DNA from 3 places in the Corynebacterium canis genome. Region 3 is predicted to be linked to each of the others. Evidence: riboswitches for the same ligand, from Rfam matches in the RefSeq annotation. Region 3 holds a riboswitch; each other region holds the start of a gene.
The links. Region 3 has a riboswitch for cobalamin ahead of metE (5-methyltetrahydropteroyltriglutamate--homocysteine S-methyltransferase). Riboswitches for the same ligand answer to the same signal wherever they lie in the genome.
Positions count from the first base shown of each region.

Region 1: it holds a riboswitch for cobalamin, as region 3 does, so the genes downstream of both, CCANI_RS05745 (FecCD family ABC transporter permease) here and metE (5-methyltetrahydropteroyltriglutamate--homocysteine S-methyltransferase) in region 3, are expected to answer to the same signal.
Region 2: it holds a riboswitch for cobalamin, as region 3 does, so the genes downstream of both, CCANI_RS11355 (hypothetical protein) here and metE (5-methyltetrahydropteroyltriglutamate--homocysteine S-methyltransferase) in region 3, are expected to answer to the same signal.

Region 1 is NZ_CP047080.1:1,300,620-1,306,110, forward strand. Features, by position in the region: gene gatA (Asp-tRNA(Asn)/Glu-tRNA(Gln) amidotransferase subunit GatA) at 1-513, shown strand, start outside; gene CCANI_RS05725 (hypothetical protein) at 555-728, opposite strand; gene CCANI_RS05730 (hypothetical protein) at 931-1,131, opposite strand; gene CCANI_RS05735 (RtcB family protein) at 1,208-2,410, opposite strand; gene CCANI_RS05740 (hypothetical protein) at 2,637-2,951, opposite strand; cobalamin riboswitch at 3,003-3,181, shown strand; gene CCANI_RS05745 (FecCD family ABC transporter permease) at 3,246-4,283, shown strand; gene CCANI_RS05750 (ABC transporter ATP-binding protein) at 4,283-5,044, shown strand; gene CCANI_RS05755 (ABC transporter substrate-binding protein) at 5,059-5,491, shown strand, end outside.
Region 2 is NZ_CP047080.1:2,565,306-2,570,796, forward strand. Features, by position in the region: rRNA gene CCANI_RS11330 (16S ribosomal RNA) at 1-144, opposite strand, end outside; gene CCANI_RS11335 (hypothetical protein) at 161-367, shown strand; gene murA (UDP-N-acetylglucosamine 1-carboxyvinyltransferase) at 525-1,775, opposite strand; gene CCANI_RS11345 (cob(I)yrinic acid a,c-diamide adenosyltransferase) at 1,802-2,374, shown strand; gene ramA (acetate metabolism transcriptional regulator RamA) at 2,421-3,263, opposite strand; cobalamin riboswitch at 3,919-4,071, shown strand; gene CCANI_RS11355 (hypothetical protein) at 4,196-4,438, shown strand; gene CCANI_RS11360 (helix-turn-helix domain-containing protein) at 4,891-5,491, opposite strand, start outside.
Region 3 is NZ_CP047080.1:2,260,382-2,265,872, forward strand. Features, by position in the region: gene CCANI_RS10025 (glycine--tRNA ligase) at 1-228, opposite strand, end outside; gene CCANI_RS10030 (Fur family transcriptional regulator) at 670-1,098, shown strand; gene metE (5-methyltetrahydropteroyltriglutamate--homocysteine S-methyltransferase) at 1,095-3,374, opposite strand; cobalamin riboswitch at 3,426-3,633, opposite strand; gene CCANI_RS10040 (VIT1/CCC1 transporter family protein) at 3,654-4,742, opposite strand; gene CCANI_RS10045 (isoprenyl transferase) at 4,739-5,410, opposite strand; gene recO (DNA repair protein RecO) at 5,489-5,491, opposite strand, start outside.

The sequences.
Region 1 (5,491 bases), 960 kb from region 3:
CTCATCTTGCCGTGCGAGGTTTCCTCGAACCTGGCTCGATTCGATGGTATGCGCTATGGCCTGCGGGTCGGCGACGATGGTTCGCGTTCCGCCGACGAAGTGATGGCTATGACGCGCGCCGCTGGGTTCGGTCCGGAGGTGAAGCGCCGCATTATCCTGGGTACGTACGCGCTTTCGGTTGGCTATTACGATGCCTACTATCTGCAGGCGCAGCGCGTCCGCACGCTGATCGCCCGAGACTTTGCAAATGCGTACGAGCATTGCGATGTGCTGATTTCCCCGACTACTCCCACCACGGCCTTTAAGCTGGGCGAAAAGGTGTCCGATCCGCTGGCGATGTACAACTTTGACCTGTGCACGCTGCCGCTGAACCTCGCCGGCCTGTGCGGCATGTCGCTGCCCGCGGGCCTCGCGCCGGACACGCAGCTTCCGGTGGGCCTGCAAATCATGGCCCCCGCGTTTGCCGATGACCGCCTCTACCGCGTCGGCGCGGCGTTCGAGGCTGGCCAATAAGAAAAGGGGCCCGCTGTGGGCCCCTTTGTACGAGTATTCAGTTATGACAGTCCAAGCAGGGAGAAGAACTGGTCCAACTGGGCCGTAACATTGTAGGAAAGCATCCCGGGCAGGCTGTTGAAGATGGTCGAACCGGTGTAGAAATCGGAGCCGATGAACGCGGCGGACCCAGCGACGGAATCGTTCACAATGTCAGAGCTGGTGGGTGGGGTCATGTGGCTTTTCCTTTTCTCGTATTCAGTGAAAATCGTGCAAAAGTTTCAGGCGCCCTCCCTACATCAAGGGCTGGCGATTATTGATTCTAGGGTTCGATCGCCCAAATCTACAATCGGAAATATAAATCCTCTCTGTGTCTATGTCGTGTCTCCTTACGTATTCGAATTCCGCACAACAACGTTTCGCCCCCATTTTTTGGGGCTAGGATATGACGTAATCCAGCGGAACGAGGAATTGCGCGGCCACGCTATAGGAAAATAGCGGCATAAGATCGGAGAGGACCTGCACCCCGTGGGCGAATCTCCCCGGTGAAAACAATTCGCCCACGCCGTACGATCCGATATTCATAAGATCGATGCTGGACGGGACCGCAACGCCCACAGGATGTGCTTCATTTGGCATGGTTGTCTCCCTTTTCGGATCGGTTTGCTAATTTCATGCTAGCCGATCCTGAAATAATGGGAGCAAAACTATCCAATTAGGTGCCTTTCACATTCAGCACCTGGCGCAGCTTGTGTTTGATTTCCACAAGCTCTTTCGAATCGGCCATGACTTGGTCGATATCCTTGTACGCGTCGGGGATTTCGTCCACCCACGCATCGCCGGGCCGATACACGATGCCTTCCATGCGCGCGGCGAGGTCCGCCTCGGTAAAACGCCGGCGCGCTTCGGTCCGCGAGTATCGACGCCCCGCCCCATGCGGCGCCGAGTTTAGCGCGGGCGCGAAGCCCTTGCCCTCCACCACGTAGGATGCGGTTCCCATGGATCCGGGAATCAGCGCCAAGGCACCCTCGTCCGCCCGGATGGCTCCCTTGCGGGTTAGCCACACGTCGCGCCCGAAATGGTGTTCCTTTACCGTGTAGTTGTGGTGGCAATTGATGCGCTGCTGTTCCACCACGGCCTGCCCCATAAAGGCGGCGAGGCAGCGGGAGAACCGATCCATCATTTCTTCACGGTTCAGGAATGCGAAGTGCTGCGCCCAGTGGAGATCTCGCAGGTAGGAGTCGAATTCTGGGGTGCCTTCGACGAAGTAGGCGAGGTCCGGATTGGGCAATGGAACCCACCATTTCACCATATTGGCCTGCGCGATATCGATGTGTGCGCGGGCGATTTTGTTTCCCACGCCGCGGGAGCCGGAGTGCAGGAACATCCACACCATGTCTTCCTCGTCGAGGCAGAGTTCGATGAAATGATTCCCGCCGCCGAGGGATCCCAGCTGCTGCCGCCAGTTCGGTGAATGCTTCAGGTTCACGTCGTTTTCCCGTGCCAGGGCGTCCAATTCGCGGCAGCGTTCGTCCGCCGAGGGTTCCAGCTGCCACCGATTGTATTTCCCGGGGGAGAGCGGGATCGCGCGGATGATCGCATCGCGCAGCTTGGTCAGCTCCTTGCCTTCCAGGTCGGCGGCGCGGAATTGGGTGCGCACGCCGATCATGCCGCAGCCGATATCCACGCCGACGGCGGCGGGGATCACGGCGCCGATCGTTCCGAACACAGTGCCTACGGAAGATCCGAGGCCGGTGTGTGCGTCGGGCATGAGCGCTACGTGCGGGTATACGAACGGAAGTTTGGCGGTATCTTGCGCCTGCGCGACGGTAGATTCCTCGATTTCGCTGGCGAAAATATGTACCTTTGGCCGGTGATTATTGATGTCTGCGATACGGGATCGCAGGTTTCGAGCCATGGGTTTCCCCTTTACTAATTGCGGCGGGGACATAAAAAATCGCCCCCGCCAGAAATGAATCCTGACTGCGAGGCGTTAACGAGCTCGTTGGTCAACAACCCCACAGGAAATGACGCGATGGCAGCTGATTGAAGCGTTGCATGACACGTCCTTTCGTTTCTGTAGCGGGTTTCTGACCAAAACAATCAATAGCACATGGAGAATTTCCTGCCCACGAACGGGGGTGCTAGCGGGCGTCGGAAAGCAAGTGCGCGGCGCCGGCAACTCCGCTGGTCACGGCGAGCACGGAGGGCCATGCACCAATCTTTTTGGCCAGCGGGTGGGACACGCCGAAAGCCGCAATATACGCGGCGGTCAACCCGGTTGCCAGCGGCAGGCCGCCCTTGTCATACCAGCTGCGTGCGGCCCAAATGCCCGCGGCGGTGAGGAGTGCGCCACCGATCGGTCGGACGCCGGTTTCGCGGGCGGTGAGCCAACCCCCGATCAGGCCCGTGGCTACTACAGGTGCGGTACGTACTTCGGATGCATTTTTGAACTTCATATCGCACTAATTTACCTGTTTTGCTCGTTTGAACTTGCGGTGGGATACAATTCTTACCGTCAGTGAGCTGGTCAAGGGAATCTCGGTGTGAATCCGAAACTGGCGCGCAGCGGTGATTGGGTACTACCCCCAAAATGGGATATACCACTGGCCTTGTGAAGGCTGGGAAGGTGCTTTGGGGGTGGGGTGATCCAACGAGTCCGAAAACCTGCCGGCTCTTCGCTGAGTCTTCGCCACGTCCGCGTTCGACGTGTCGGAGCAATGTTGAAGGAGTTCCGTTTGTCCGGGACAGGTCTGCGTCGAAGTCTGTTCACGGTGGCGCTGTTCGTGCTGCTGCTGGTTTTGATCGCGGTGAGCTTTGTCATCTCATTGACGTTTGGTTCTGTGGATTACGCCAGTGAGGCGGTGTGGGACGTGGTATGGGCCCGTCTCAATGGCGGAAAAGGTCCTGACCAGGCAATTGATTCCATTGTGTGGGAGTTGCGTGTGCCTCGCGGGCTGCTCGCGCTGATCGTGGGCGCGGGCCTTGCGCTCGCGGGCGTCGCTATGCAAACGCTCGTGCGAAACCCGCTTGCGGACCCGTACTTGCTCGGCGTTTCCGCGGGTGCCAGCGTCGGCGCCACTGCCGTCTTAACGTTCGGCATGCTGTCCTCGCTTGGCTTGTACGCACTTTCGGGTGGCGCATTAATCGGCGCCCTCGTCGCCACCGCCACCGTGTATGCCATCACGATGGCCCAAGGAGGCTTAACCCCGCTGCGCTTGATCCTTTCAGGTGTGGTCCTTTCCTCGGCGTTTTCGGCCATGGCGAGCTTCCTTGTGTTCAAGGGTCCGGACGCCCGCGCCGCCCAAGGCGTCATGTTCTGGATGCTCGGTTCCGTGGCCGGTGCGCAATGGAACAAGCTTGCGTTGCCGTTCGCCATTGTGATTATCGGAGGGATCGCATTGATGCTGCTCTCCAATCAATTAGACGCCCTCGCCGCAGGCCCTGACACCGCCGCCGCCCTTGGCGTTCGAGTGGGTGTGCTACGCCAAGCGTTGTTCTTTATCCAGGCGCTTTTGGTCGGCGCGATGGTCGCCGTGGCGGGCGGCATCGGCTTCGTTGGTTTGGTGATTCCGCACCTAGCGCGCATGATGGTCGGTTCCCTGCATTGGCGGCTGCTTCCTATTTCCATGGCCACGGGCGCACTCTTCTTGCTGTGGGTGGATGTGATCGCACGTATTTCCGCACCGCCGCAGGAGATTCCATTGGGTGTGGTCACCGGCGTCTTGGGTGCGCCATTGTTCCTTGTGTTGATGGGCCGCGGCCGCTACCACTTCGGAGGTCAGAACTGATGTTCGTAATTGATGACGTCGCGTGCGGCATCGGCAAGGCCACCATCGTCCGCGGCATCACCTTCACCGTGGAACGCGGCACCATGACCGCCCTCGTCGGCGTCAACGGCGCAGGCAAATCCACATTATTGCGCGGGCTCGCGGGCATTACCTCCCTGCACGCCGGCTCCGTGCTTCTCGACGGCGCGCCCGTCCACGCCATGCGCCCGCGTCACCGTGCCCGCCAAATGACGCTCGTGGGGCAGGAGGAATCCCCACCCGGAGATCTGACTGTTTCCGAAATGGTGGCTCTGGGGCGCCTGCCCCACTTGAAGTCCTGGCAGCTGGGCGGCAGAGAGGAGCGCCGCATTGTTGCGGAATCCCTGGAATTGGTGGGTGTTGCGGACTTGGCCGATCGCCCTTGCGATCAGCTGTCAGGTGGCCAACGCCGCCGCGCCCTTTTAGCACGTGGGTTCGCACAGGGCACGGACCTGGTGCTGCTTGATGAACCCACCAACCACCTAGACGTGCACCACCAGTTGCATTTGCTGAAGGTGCTGCGCGAATCCGGCCGCACCATTTTGGCCACGATTCATGACCTAGACCTTGCCGTCTCTCACTTCGACCAGGTTGTGGTGCTTCACCAGGGCACCATGCTTGCGGCGGGTGCGCCGGAGGAAGTGCTGGTCCCAGAAAACCTGCGTCGCGTTTTTGATGTGCAGGCGATGCTCGCGAAACTTCCCGAGGCTACGCGCACGCATCTCATCGTCGATTCACTCTAAATAAGGAGAAACCCATGAAGAAGTACACTTTGGCATTGCTTGCCAGCTCCGCATTGCTGCTGTCGGCTTGCGGCGAGTCCACGTCCCCCAGTACGTCTGCCGCCGCGGCTGGTGGGGTTACCGTAGAAAACTGCGGCCAGGAAGTCACCTTTGAAAAGGCCGATAACCTGTTCGTTAACGATGGAAATATCATTTCCATCGTGTTGTCCGCTGGCGCCCAAGACAATATCAAGTACGTCAGTTCGGTCCAGCGCGACGTGGATATCCTCGGCGCAAAGTACGGCAAGGACGTTATCGCTGGCCTCGAAGATGTGGCCAAGCAATACCCCTCCCTCGAAGAGGTTGTGAGCAAGCAGCCCGATATTTTCGTCGCTGGCTGGAACTACGGTTTCAATGAAGGCAAGAACCTCACCCCGGATTCGCTGAAGGAACAGGGTATTGATTCCT
Region 2 (5,491 bases), 300 kb from region 3:
AAAGTGCAGGGCAGATCACCCACGTGTTACTCACCCGTTCGCCACTCGAGCACCCCAACCAAAGCCAGGGCCTTTCCGTACGACTTGCATGTGTTAAGCACGCCGCCAGCGTTCGTCCTGAGCCAGGATCAAACTCTCCACAAAAACAAAATCAGCTTAAATGAAAAGCCAAACCCCAACAAAAAACAAACAACCAACAAAACAATCAGTTGTCCAAAAAAACAAAAACAAAACAGTTGAAAAACCAATCCCAACCATCCCACTGCGACCAGCCCAAAGCCAGCTCACGAAGCACAAACCCCGCCAGCAACCAAACCAACCACAACAAAACAGCCACAACCAGCCAACAACAACAAAACAAACATGACACACTATCGAGTTCTCAAACAACACAGCCAAACCACAACCAAAACCAACAAGGACCCCGCCGCGGTGACTCGAACCAATCTACACACCCCACCACAAACCAACAAACCCGCAGGTCAGAAGCGTAGTTGCGGTAGGGTGCGGCGTCGATAAGCGGGCTAGACGCGCTCCACCTTTGCGCCCACCGAGTTCAGCAAGCTGACAAAGTGCGGGTAGCCGCGGTCGATGTGGAAGACGTCATGAACCTCGGTCACGCCGTCCGCACACAACGCCGCCAGCACCAGGCCGGCGCCCGCGCGGATATCCGAGCTCCACACCGCCGTAGAGGACAATTGTTCGACGCCGCGCACGCTCACGTGGTGGCCATCGACGGTGGCGTCCGCACCCAGGCGCTGCATTTCATCCACGAAGCGGAACCGGGATTCGAACACGTTCTCGGTGATTACGCTGAAGCCTTCGGAGACCGCGGCCAGGCCAATCGCCATCGGCTGCAGGTCCGTGGGAAAGCCCGGGTAGGGCAAAGTTTGATGGTCCACAGCCACGGGACGCTTGCGCATCTGCACGCGGAACCCCGTTTCATAGGCGTCCACCTCCGCGCCGGCGGACTTCAGCTTTTCCAAGGGGAGGTGCAGCAGCTTCGGCGGCACCCCCACCACTGTGAGGTCGCCGCGTGTCATGGCCGCCGCATACGCCCACGTGCCTGCGACGATGCGGTCCCCCACCACTTTGTGCGTGGTCGGATGTAGTTTCGAAACCCCCGTAATCGTAAGCACGTTCGAACCTGCACCTTCGATCTTCGCACCCATCTCGTTCAGCATTTCGCACAGGTCTACGATCTCGGGCTCGCGCGCGGCGTTATCCAGCCGCGTCACCCCCTCCGCCAACACCGCGGCGGTAAGAATGTTTTCGGTGGCCCCCACGGAGGGGAAGTCCAGCCGGATCTCCGCGCCGGTAAGCTTCTCCGCCTCCGCCACCACGCAACCGTGGTGAATGCGGGTGGTAGCGCCCATTTTCTCCAGGCCGCTTTGGTGCATATCCAAAGGTCGGCTGCCAATTGCGTCGCCGCCAGGCAAGGCGACCTTGGCGCGCCCGCACCGCGCGGTCAGCGGCCCGAGCACACACACGCTGGCGCGGAATTGCCGCACCGCATCGAAGTCCGCGTCGCTGCGCAGCTCCGCCGGGGTTTTGATATACACGGATGTGCCGCGGATAAATACTTCGCACCCCAACCCCTCAAGAACCGCACGCATGAGCGCAACGTCATCGATTTCGGGGCAATTATGAATGGTGGTTACGCCCTCCGCCAATAACGCCGCCGCCATCAGCTTCAGCACGCTGTTTTTCGCGCCAGAAACCTGCACCGTGCCCTGTAGCCGCGCCCCACCGGTTACCAAAAAACGTTCTTTCACCCCTCCTACACTAGTAGCGTGAATGTATGGCTGTGCATTTAACAAAGATTTACACACGCACAGGTGACGACGGCACAACCGGCCTCGCCTCCTTTGAACGCGTTCCCAAAGACGACCCGCGCCTCGTCGCCTACGCCGATTGCGACGAAGCGAACAGCGCAATAGGACAAGTGCTCGCATTAGGCGCCCCCTCGCCCGAGGTTGCGGCGGTCCTTCGCCGCGTGCAAAACGAGCTGTTCGACGCAGGCGCAGACCTAGCGACCCCCGTGGAAGAAAACCCCAAGTACCCCCCGCTCCGCATCGAACAAGCGTACATTGATCGCCTCGAAACGGATTGCGACCACTTCAACTCTGCACTACCGAAACTATCCTCGTTCATCCTCCCCGGTGGCACCCCCGCATCCGCCCTGCTGCACACCGCACGCACAATCGTTCGTCGCGCCGAACGGGCGTCCTGGGCCGCAGTCCGCGCGTTCCCCGAAACCACGACCACCCTGCCCGCAAAATACCTCAACCGCCTCAGCGACCTCCTGTTCATCCTCGCCCGAGTCGAAAACAACGGCGAAGACGTTCAATGGGTGCCCGGCGGACAACGGTAACGCTTATCGACGCCGCGGGGGTGGCGGGGCGTCGATAAGCCCCCGGTTACGGCAATGCGCCGATCCGTCGAGCTGCGTTTACCGCCTCATAACGGGTGTGCGCGCCCAGCTTGCGCATCACGGAACGCAGATAGCTCTTCACGGTTTCGGCGCCAATGCCCATCTCCTCGGCCGCCTCCACATTGGTGTGGCCCAGCGCCACGCACGCGAGCACATCCAACTCGCGGGCGCTCAACTTCGTGGTTTGCTTCACGCGCACAGGGGTAACCATCTGGTCGCACAGATCTTCTAACTCCTTGCGGAGGTCATCGTCGCCCACGCGGTTGGCCAACATTCGCAACTTCGAATGCGTGGAACGCACCTGCTCCCACTCCGCGCCGTTCATCACGCGGCCGGACTTCAACGCCCCAGAACGGCCACCATCGGCGCGCCGGAACGCCGCATTCACGGCGAGATCCTGCTCGAGGCTACGGGCCGTCATGGTGACCTCTTCGATGACCTTATCGCCCAGCCGCACCGGCGAATGCACGCCCACATACAGCACGCCGCGAACCTCGCGCTGCACGATCACTGGGACGGCCACGATAGAAAACAGGCCTTCATCCTGAATGACGTTGTCATACTCGTGGCTGATCACATTGGCGCGAGTGTAATCGCTCACGCCCACGGGACGGCGAGTGGTCATCACCCGGCCGCCGACGCCGCACCCAGCTTCGATGATGAGGTTCTGCAACGCCGGGGTCCGCAACCCCACCCACGCGCCGATCTGCAACCGCCCATCTGGCATCGCGGTAGCGTACATCGTCACGGGAATACCCGTCGCAGTCTTCAGCGACGTCAACGCCGCGCGAATCGCATCCTCATCGTCCTTGATGCGCTGAGAATCCACACTTACCTCCTGCAACAATTACACGGCGTACCCGGCACGCCTGTATGTAATCGGATGCACCCTGCGCGCCGCGCGCGAACACACCCGCCTCGAACTTAAGAAAACTCTTAGAGGTGAAGTATAATGCCACAGCGGGGGTGCGCATAGCCCATTTTTCCGGAGAATTTTCGGCGACGCTGCCCACTTGGTTTTGCAATAGGGGTAACCCGCCGCCCCCTTAATCGAACATCTCCCCCTTAAAAGGTGCCCCCATATTTTTCCATTGCCTTCCAAGTTTCGCATATTATTCATGTGGATTATGGGGGTAAATTGTAGAACAACGCTGCATCTTTGCAGGTGGGTGCGCGCCGTCTCGCCGCTGGCGGGCATGCTACCAGAGAAATGCAAAACACGATTTCCGTTACGCAGCGCCCTTACTATCGCCGTTCAGTTTGAAACGATTTTCCACCATCCCGAAAACGCTTATTGAGTTTCAAAATCTCAAAGCGCGGACACAGCGTAATCAATATCACGCCGCCGGACGCCCGCAGGGCCTTGCCTCGGGCGCAAATCTTGCCCGACGGGGCGTCGAAAAGCGGTCTTTTGGAGGGGTGCGGAGGGTGTCAATCGCCCCCAATCGAACTCCCCCGCCCCACGAGCCACACGGAGACCAGCTATCCTAGAGAACGCAACCGGTCTGCCCGCGAAACTCCACCCGGAACCCCGCGCGCAGGACAACAGGGAATCCAGTGCAAATCTGGGACTGTCCCGCAACGGTAATCGGCGCACGCGCCGGAAGTCCGATACCTGCCAGTTGCGCTATAACTCCACCCCTGTTGCAGCAACGGCCCAACGCTAGGAAACGCTTCACCCCAAAAGGCGGCACCCTTTCAATTGACCCGAAGCCCCCGGCGGCAAGCTTTGCGGAAACACGGTGATGTTATAGCCCGACCATGCCCGCGGATAGGCATAGTTCGGATCGCGAGGAAGCCCGCGTGCACGCGACGCCTCGGCTTGGGCCCGCCCCTTCGGACCGTTCCCGCCCAGCCAAGCCCTCCTCGCGAGGTGCGCCCGAACGCCTTCCCGCGGGCATGTTCTTTTTGGTGGGGGATGGGGCGTTCTTTTTGGTGGGGGATGGGGCGTTCGTTTTGGTGGGGGATGGGGCGTTCTTTTTGGTGGGGGACGGTGCGGCGTGACGTCGCTTTAGTTTGCGTAGCGCTTGGCGTTGGGTTGCGCCGCGCATCGCAGAAACGGCCGCGAAAACCCTTCTCAGCTGCGGCTTTGCTGCGCGCTTACCCAGTGACAAATCTGCCTCAGGCAGATCTGACCTGGCGGATTCGGCGTCCTGCGGAAATGCCGTCACTCGGTGGCCGGCGTGTCGAATCTGCCTGGGCGCGAAGCTCGGCCAGCCACTTCAACCCCTCCACATCACACCGCCAATGGGTTGTGTGCAACCGCCGACCTGGGGCTCGTCTTTCTATTCTTCATTCGGGGGTCTAACGAAGAAATTCAGGACGAATCTGGCCCAAAAACGCTGTGTAGAATCTCGCGACCTTGGTAACACTCTGTGCCATCACCTTGGTAACAATCAGTATCATCACCTTGGTGACAACCAGTAGCATTACCTTGGTAACGCGCGAGCGGGTAGTTAATCCTCTAGTTCAGCAGCGGCGGTGGGGTGTTGTTGTAGCCATTGCTGCTGTCGTTTGAGAAACCACGGCGGGGCCTCGTGGAGGTACGCGCCGATGATTTTCCAAAGGGGTACGGTGGCGCCGATCGGTTCGCCGAGCACGTTTAGTGGCAGTGGGATTCGCAGGACCATGACGCCGTCGACGGAATCGAATAGCGCGTATTCATCGTCGGTGTGAACGACGTAGTAGTGCTTATCGGTAAGCCGTTTGGGGATATTGATGTAGTACCCCGCGAGCGCGAAACGTGGTCTGGACGAGGGTTTGATGTACAGCATTGCTGGATCCTGGTCGAGGCCATCTGCAGCGCTGGGGGACTCGCTCGAACGGGCCTGCCGGTATTTTTCAATCTCTGCAGTCAATTGCTCCTGGGTGATGGGCTCGCCGCTACTAGGGCGGTGTTCGATGCTGTCCCAGGCCTGTTTCGGGGTCATACCCCCGAGTGCTTGATGCCTCCGCTTGTTGTTGTAGTACTCCCGGTATTCACTGAGCAATTCCTTCAATTTGGCCTCAGTACTGGGCTTGTGCGCATCAAGGAACTTCACCAAGGTTTGATGGGAG
Region 3 (5,491 bases):
CCAGACCTGGCGGGGCAGGATAATAGAGGAATCGATTCCCACCACGTCGGCGCGGGCCTGGACGAACGTCCGCCACCACTGCTTCTTGATGTTCTCCTTCAGCTCCATGCCCAAGGGACCATAATCCCAAGCTGAGCGAGTGCCGCCGTAGATTTCGCCACAGGGGTAGACCAATCCGCGGCGCTTACAAAGATTCACCACGGTATCGATGACGGATTCATTCGCCACTGAACTCTCACAACTCCTCAATCGAGTCAAAGCCTTCGCCCGCGCGATTCGCGCAGCACAAAGCCTCCAATAATCCTTATGCCCGCCTGGCTGACGGGCATTCGATGACGGCTAAGGTCACACATAACCTTAGCGCGTCACGCAAATTACCAGCCATCTGGGGGTTGAGTCAGGCTGTACACGTGCTGTTACAAAACTTTCTTCACACTGTTATCTTCCCTAGGTGTTACCAGTTTTCCCCGAAGTCACGCCATAGAAAACGCCTATTAACCTGCGAAGTTTGCCCACTGAATGGCCTACACGGCAATCGCTTGAACAGCGCTTTTTCATTATGATGCCGCTTAATGGGGTAGCATTGTGGCAAGAATCCCACACACGTCTCATGAAACTACGGTCCTTGAAGCCACCGCCATGTGGACATCTGGAAGGAGCCTGGACATCATGGCTGTACACAATGAATCAATTATGCCGAAGCTCGGCGTACGCAGCACTCGCCAACGCGCTGCTGTTGTCAATGTCCTCCGCGAACTCGACAACTTTGCGTCCGCGAAAGAAATCCACCAAGCCCTCACAGAACGCAAACACAAGGTCGGTCTCACCACCGTCTACCGCACGCTGCAATCGCTTGCGGATATTGATGCCGTCGACGTGCTCCACATGGCCAGCGGGGAATCCCTCTACCGGCAATGCACCTCCGACGAACACCACCATCACCTTGTGTGCACCGGCTGCGGGACCACCGTGGAAATCGACGGCGGCCCCGTAGAGCGGTGGGCGCACAGCGTGGCGGACGAGAACGACTTTCAGCTCACCGGGCACACCGCCGAAGTTTTCGGTTTGTGCGCCCAGTGCCAGCATTCCCCCATCTAGGCAGTGATGGTGGCCCGCACCTCATGCGCGGCCGCAACCAGATTCTGCAAGCTGGCCGTGGTTTCCGCCCAGCCGCGTGTCTTGAGCCCGCAATCCGGGTTCACCCACAGCAGGGCCGGATCCACATGACGCACCGCCTGTGTGAGCAAATGTTCGATCTCCGCTTCGGATGGCACCCGCGGCGAGTGAATATCCCAAATCCCAGGGCCAATCCCCAGGTGGAAGTTGTGCTGGGCCAGCGCCTGCAGCACCCCCATGCCGGCCCGCGAGGACTCGATGCTGGTCACATCCGCGTCAAGATCGAGAATGGTATCGATCAGCTCCGCAAACTGCGAATAGCACATATGTGTGTGGATCTGCGTGCTATCCGCCACGCCCGAAGTTGCCAACCGGAAGGCGCCGGTCGCCCACGCCAAGTAGGCGGGCTGATCCGCCACCCGCAGGGGCAGCAGCTCCCGGATCGCGGGTTCGTCCACCTGTATGAATCGCGCACCGGCAGCCTCTAGATCGGCCACCTCGTCCCGCAGCGCCAACGCCACCTGATCGGCGGTTTCCGAAAGCGGCTGGTCATCGCGCACAAACGACCAGGCAAGCATGGTTACCGGGCCGGTGAGCATGCCCTTGACGGGTTTCTCGGTAGCCCGTTGCGCGACCTCGAACCAACGTACGGTCATCGGGGCAGGGCGGGAAACATCACCGTACAGAATCGGCGGCCGTACGCAGCGCGAACCATAGGATTGCACCCACCCATAATCGGTGGCCGCGTATCCGTCCAGCTGTTCGGAGAAGTATTGGACCATGTCGTTGCGCTCGGGCTCGCCGTGCACCAATACATCCAAACCGAGCTCTTCCTGCGCTCGAATAACTGCGCGAACTTCCGCGACCATTTGGGAATCGTATTCGGCCGCCGAAATCACCCCTTGGCGCAGCCGAGCGCGGGCGCTGCGGATTTCCTTGGTCTGCGGGAACGAACCGATCGTGGTCGTCGGCAGCACGGGTAGCTCGGGGCGCGGCCGCTGATCGAACGGGGTGCGGCGCCGATCAGCCTCCGTTACCCCACGCACACGATCGCGCACCTGTTCGTTGTGGATGCGCGGCGAGGTGCGGCGTTCCTCCCACACCCGCGCGGAAAGCTCCACCAACGCCTGATCTTCCGGCCGCGCCGTGCCCCCGAGGAGCCGCGCCAGCGTGCCCACCTCGTCGATTTTCGACGCCCCGAACGCCAACCAGCGACGAAGCTCGGCGTCCAGCGCGGTTTCCGGCTCCAAGGAATAAGGAACATGGAGCAACGAGCAGCTCGTGCTCACGGCGATCGGGCCGCGTTGCTGGAGCGCCTCCAATTGTTCCTTGGCGCGCCGCAGGTCAGTGCGCCAGACGTTGCGCCCATCGATCACACCTGCGACCAGCAGCTTGGTGCCATCCCATGCGGGCACGGGATCGGCGGCGGAGGTCACAAGGTCTACGGCTATCCCAGCGACCGGGGTGCGTTGCAATAATTCCACGGCGCTATTGCCATCGCCGAAATACGTGGCTACCAGCAGCCGGACCTCCGTGGCCCCGGCCAACGTCTCGTAGGCTGCGATAATTGCGTCATTATGTTCGATGGGAACATCGAGCATAAGGGCGGGCTCATCAAGCTGGATCCAGCGCACCCCAGTCGCGGCCAATGCGCCGATAAGTTCGACATACGCCTGGGTCAGCGAAGGCAGCAAGTCGCTGAGCTCGGCAGGCGTGAGCGGGCGCGGCGCCTGGCCCTCCGCCACTCGGCGCGCGAGGCGCAGGAAGGTGTAAGGGCCGATCAATACCGGGCGAAACTCGGGGCCCGCGATGCCATCGAGCAAGAGTTCGGGGTGGGCGCTAAAGCTCACCTCGGACTCCAGTTCGGGGACGATGTAGTGGTAGTTGGTGTCAAACCACTTGGTCATCGCCGCAGCCGGGTGCTCGGCCGTGCCACGCGCCGTCGCAAAGCACGCCGCAAGCAGCTGCTCGACGGAGGCGTAGGTGTCGGGTGTGGTGAAGCGCGCCGGCAATACCCCCAAGGCGGCGGTCATATCGAGCATTTGATCGTACAGGCTGATGCCCAGCCACGGAACGCTGTCCAAGCCCGCGGCGCGCAATTGTTCGGCGTAGGCGGCGTTGAGTTCGCGGGCGACGGCCCACGGCGTGGGGCCCGAAGTGTTCCCGGCCCAGTGCGATTCCAACGCATGTTTGAGCTCGCGATTGGGTCCGATGCGGGGTGGCGACGCAACGGTCGCGCGGAAATTGTAGGTAGTCACGTTGTCTGATCCTCGTCAGCGTAGTGGGGTGAACGCGTTGCGGCAGAAGTACCGCAATCGCGGCGCGCTGCAGGTATTCGGACTCGTGAGCGAAAAGCTAGTACCTAATTGCCACAGCTTCCCATCGCGATCGACAGTGCTGGCTCCGTATTCGGGGTGGCGTTCGGATTTCTCACATACCGCTGCGGGACAGTCCTGGATTCGCACCAGATTCCCTTGAAGTACGCGGGGGCATACAACAGCGCGCACCTCACATTAGAATATAGACCAAGCTGTCTGTCAACCGACGGCTACACCGAACGCCCTACCTAATGCGTAGGTGACCGCCGCCGCGCCCAAACCAATGGCCAACTGGCGCAGGCCACGCCGCCACGGAGACGCCCCCGACAGCACACCCACGATGCCTCCAGTGAACATCAGTGCGATGCCCACGAGCACGCAAGCCAGCACACCAGCAACCAATTGATCCAGGCCAAAGAAGAACGGGATCACCGGCACCAATGCGCCCGTGCCAAAGAACATAAAGCTCGACACCGCCGCCGACCAGCCGCTGCCCACTACGTCCGCATCCTCGCTGGTCGCGGGCTCGTCCTCGGTGATCACGGATTCGGTGGTCATGCCGGTGGCCTTAAGCTCCGCAAACACCCGGCGCGCCTTGACCTCGGCGTCCTCTTCGGACATGCCGCGCGCCCGGTACACCAAGGCCAGCTCGTTGGCGTCCACGTCCAAGCGCGGCACCTCGGAGGAGGTTTCCGGATCCGGCGTCGAAGCGTCCAACAGCTCCTTTTGCGAACACACGGACACATACTCCCCCGCGCCCATGGATAGCGCGCCGGAGAGCAAACCGGAGATGCCCGTGAGCAGGATCAACCGGTTATCCACCCCGGCGGCCATCACACCGAGCACCAGCGCGAGGTTGCTCACCAGGCCGTCGTTCGCGCCGAACACGGCCGCGCGGAAATTGCCGGACATTTCTTCCCTGCCGCGAGCGGCCAAACCGCGCACGATTTCGGCGTGAATCCGCTCGTCTGCGATCATTTGTGCGGTGGCGTCTTCGTCCTTGGCGTACGGCGTCCGCGTCTCCGCCGATTGCATCAGCGCCAAGGTGAACACACTGCCGAATCGTTTGGCCATAAAGCCCATGCACAGGGTGGACAGGTCGGGCCGCTGCGGCATGCCCACATGATTGCCCAAAAGCCGCCGCCAGTGTTCCTCGTGGCGGGACTCGGCGTCGGCGATGGCCAGCAGGATGTCCCGCTCGGTGCCTTCCTTGCTCATGGCCAGCTCGCGGTACACCGCGGCTTCCGCTCGTTCGTTCGCCAGGTAGCGTTGCCACCGGCGGATTTGCTTCCTCGTGGGTTCGGTCATTTCACTCCTCCGAAGCGGCGATCTCGGCGCGCATATTCTTCCACCGCCGCGTAGAGGTCCGCGGCCGTGAAGTCGGGAAACAGTTTGTCTTGGTACACCATTTCTGCGTATACGGACTGCCATACGAGGAAGTTAGAGGTGCGTTTTTCGCCGGAGGGTCGCAGGAATAGATCCACATCCGGCATGTCGGGTTCATCGAGAAATTGTGCGAAGCTCTGCTCGGTGATGTCGTCGGGGCGCAGGGTGCCCGCAGCGGCCTGCCGAGCGATCTCCCGCGCGGCGTCGATAATCTCCGCGCGGCCGCCATAGTTTACGCACATGGCCAGCGTCATTCGGGTGTTGTCTTTGGTGAGCTCCTCGGCCGCCTCCAGCTCGCGGATCACGGCGCGCCACAATCGGGGCCTGCGCCCCACCCAGCGCACTCGCACACCTTTTTCATGGAGCCCGTCGCGCTGACGCCGCAATACGTCGCGGTTAAAGCCCATGAGGAAGCGCACTTCGTCGGCACTGCGCCGCCAGTTTTCCGTAGAGAACGCATACGCGGACAGGTAAGGAATGCCTAAGGCTAGGCAGGCGTCTACAACATCAAGCAGGACGGCCTCACCGCGACGGTGTCCTTCCGTGCGTTTCAGCCCGCGTTCCTGCGCCCACCTGCCATTTCCATCCATTACGAGGGCGATATGCCGGGGGAGGAATTCAGCGGGAATCTGCGGCGGAATGGAGTTCACCGTGCCTATATTACCGTGCTA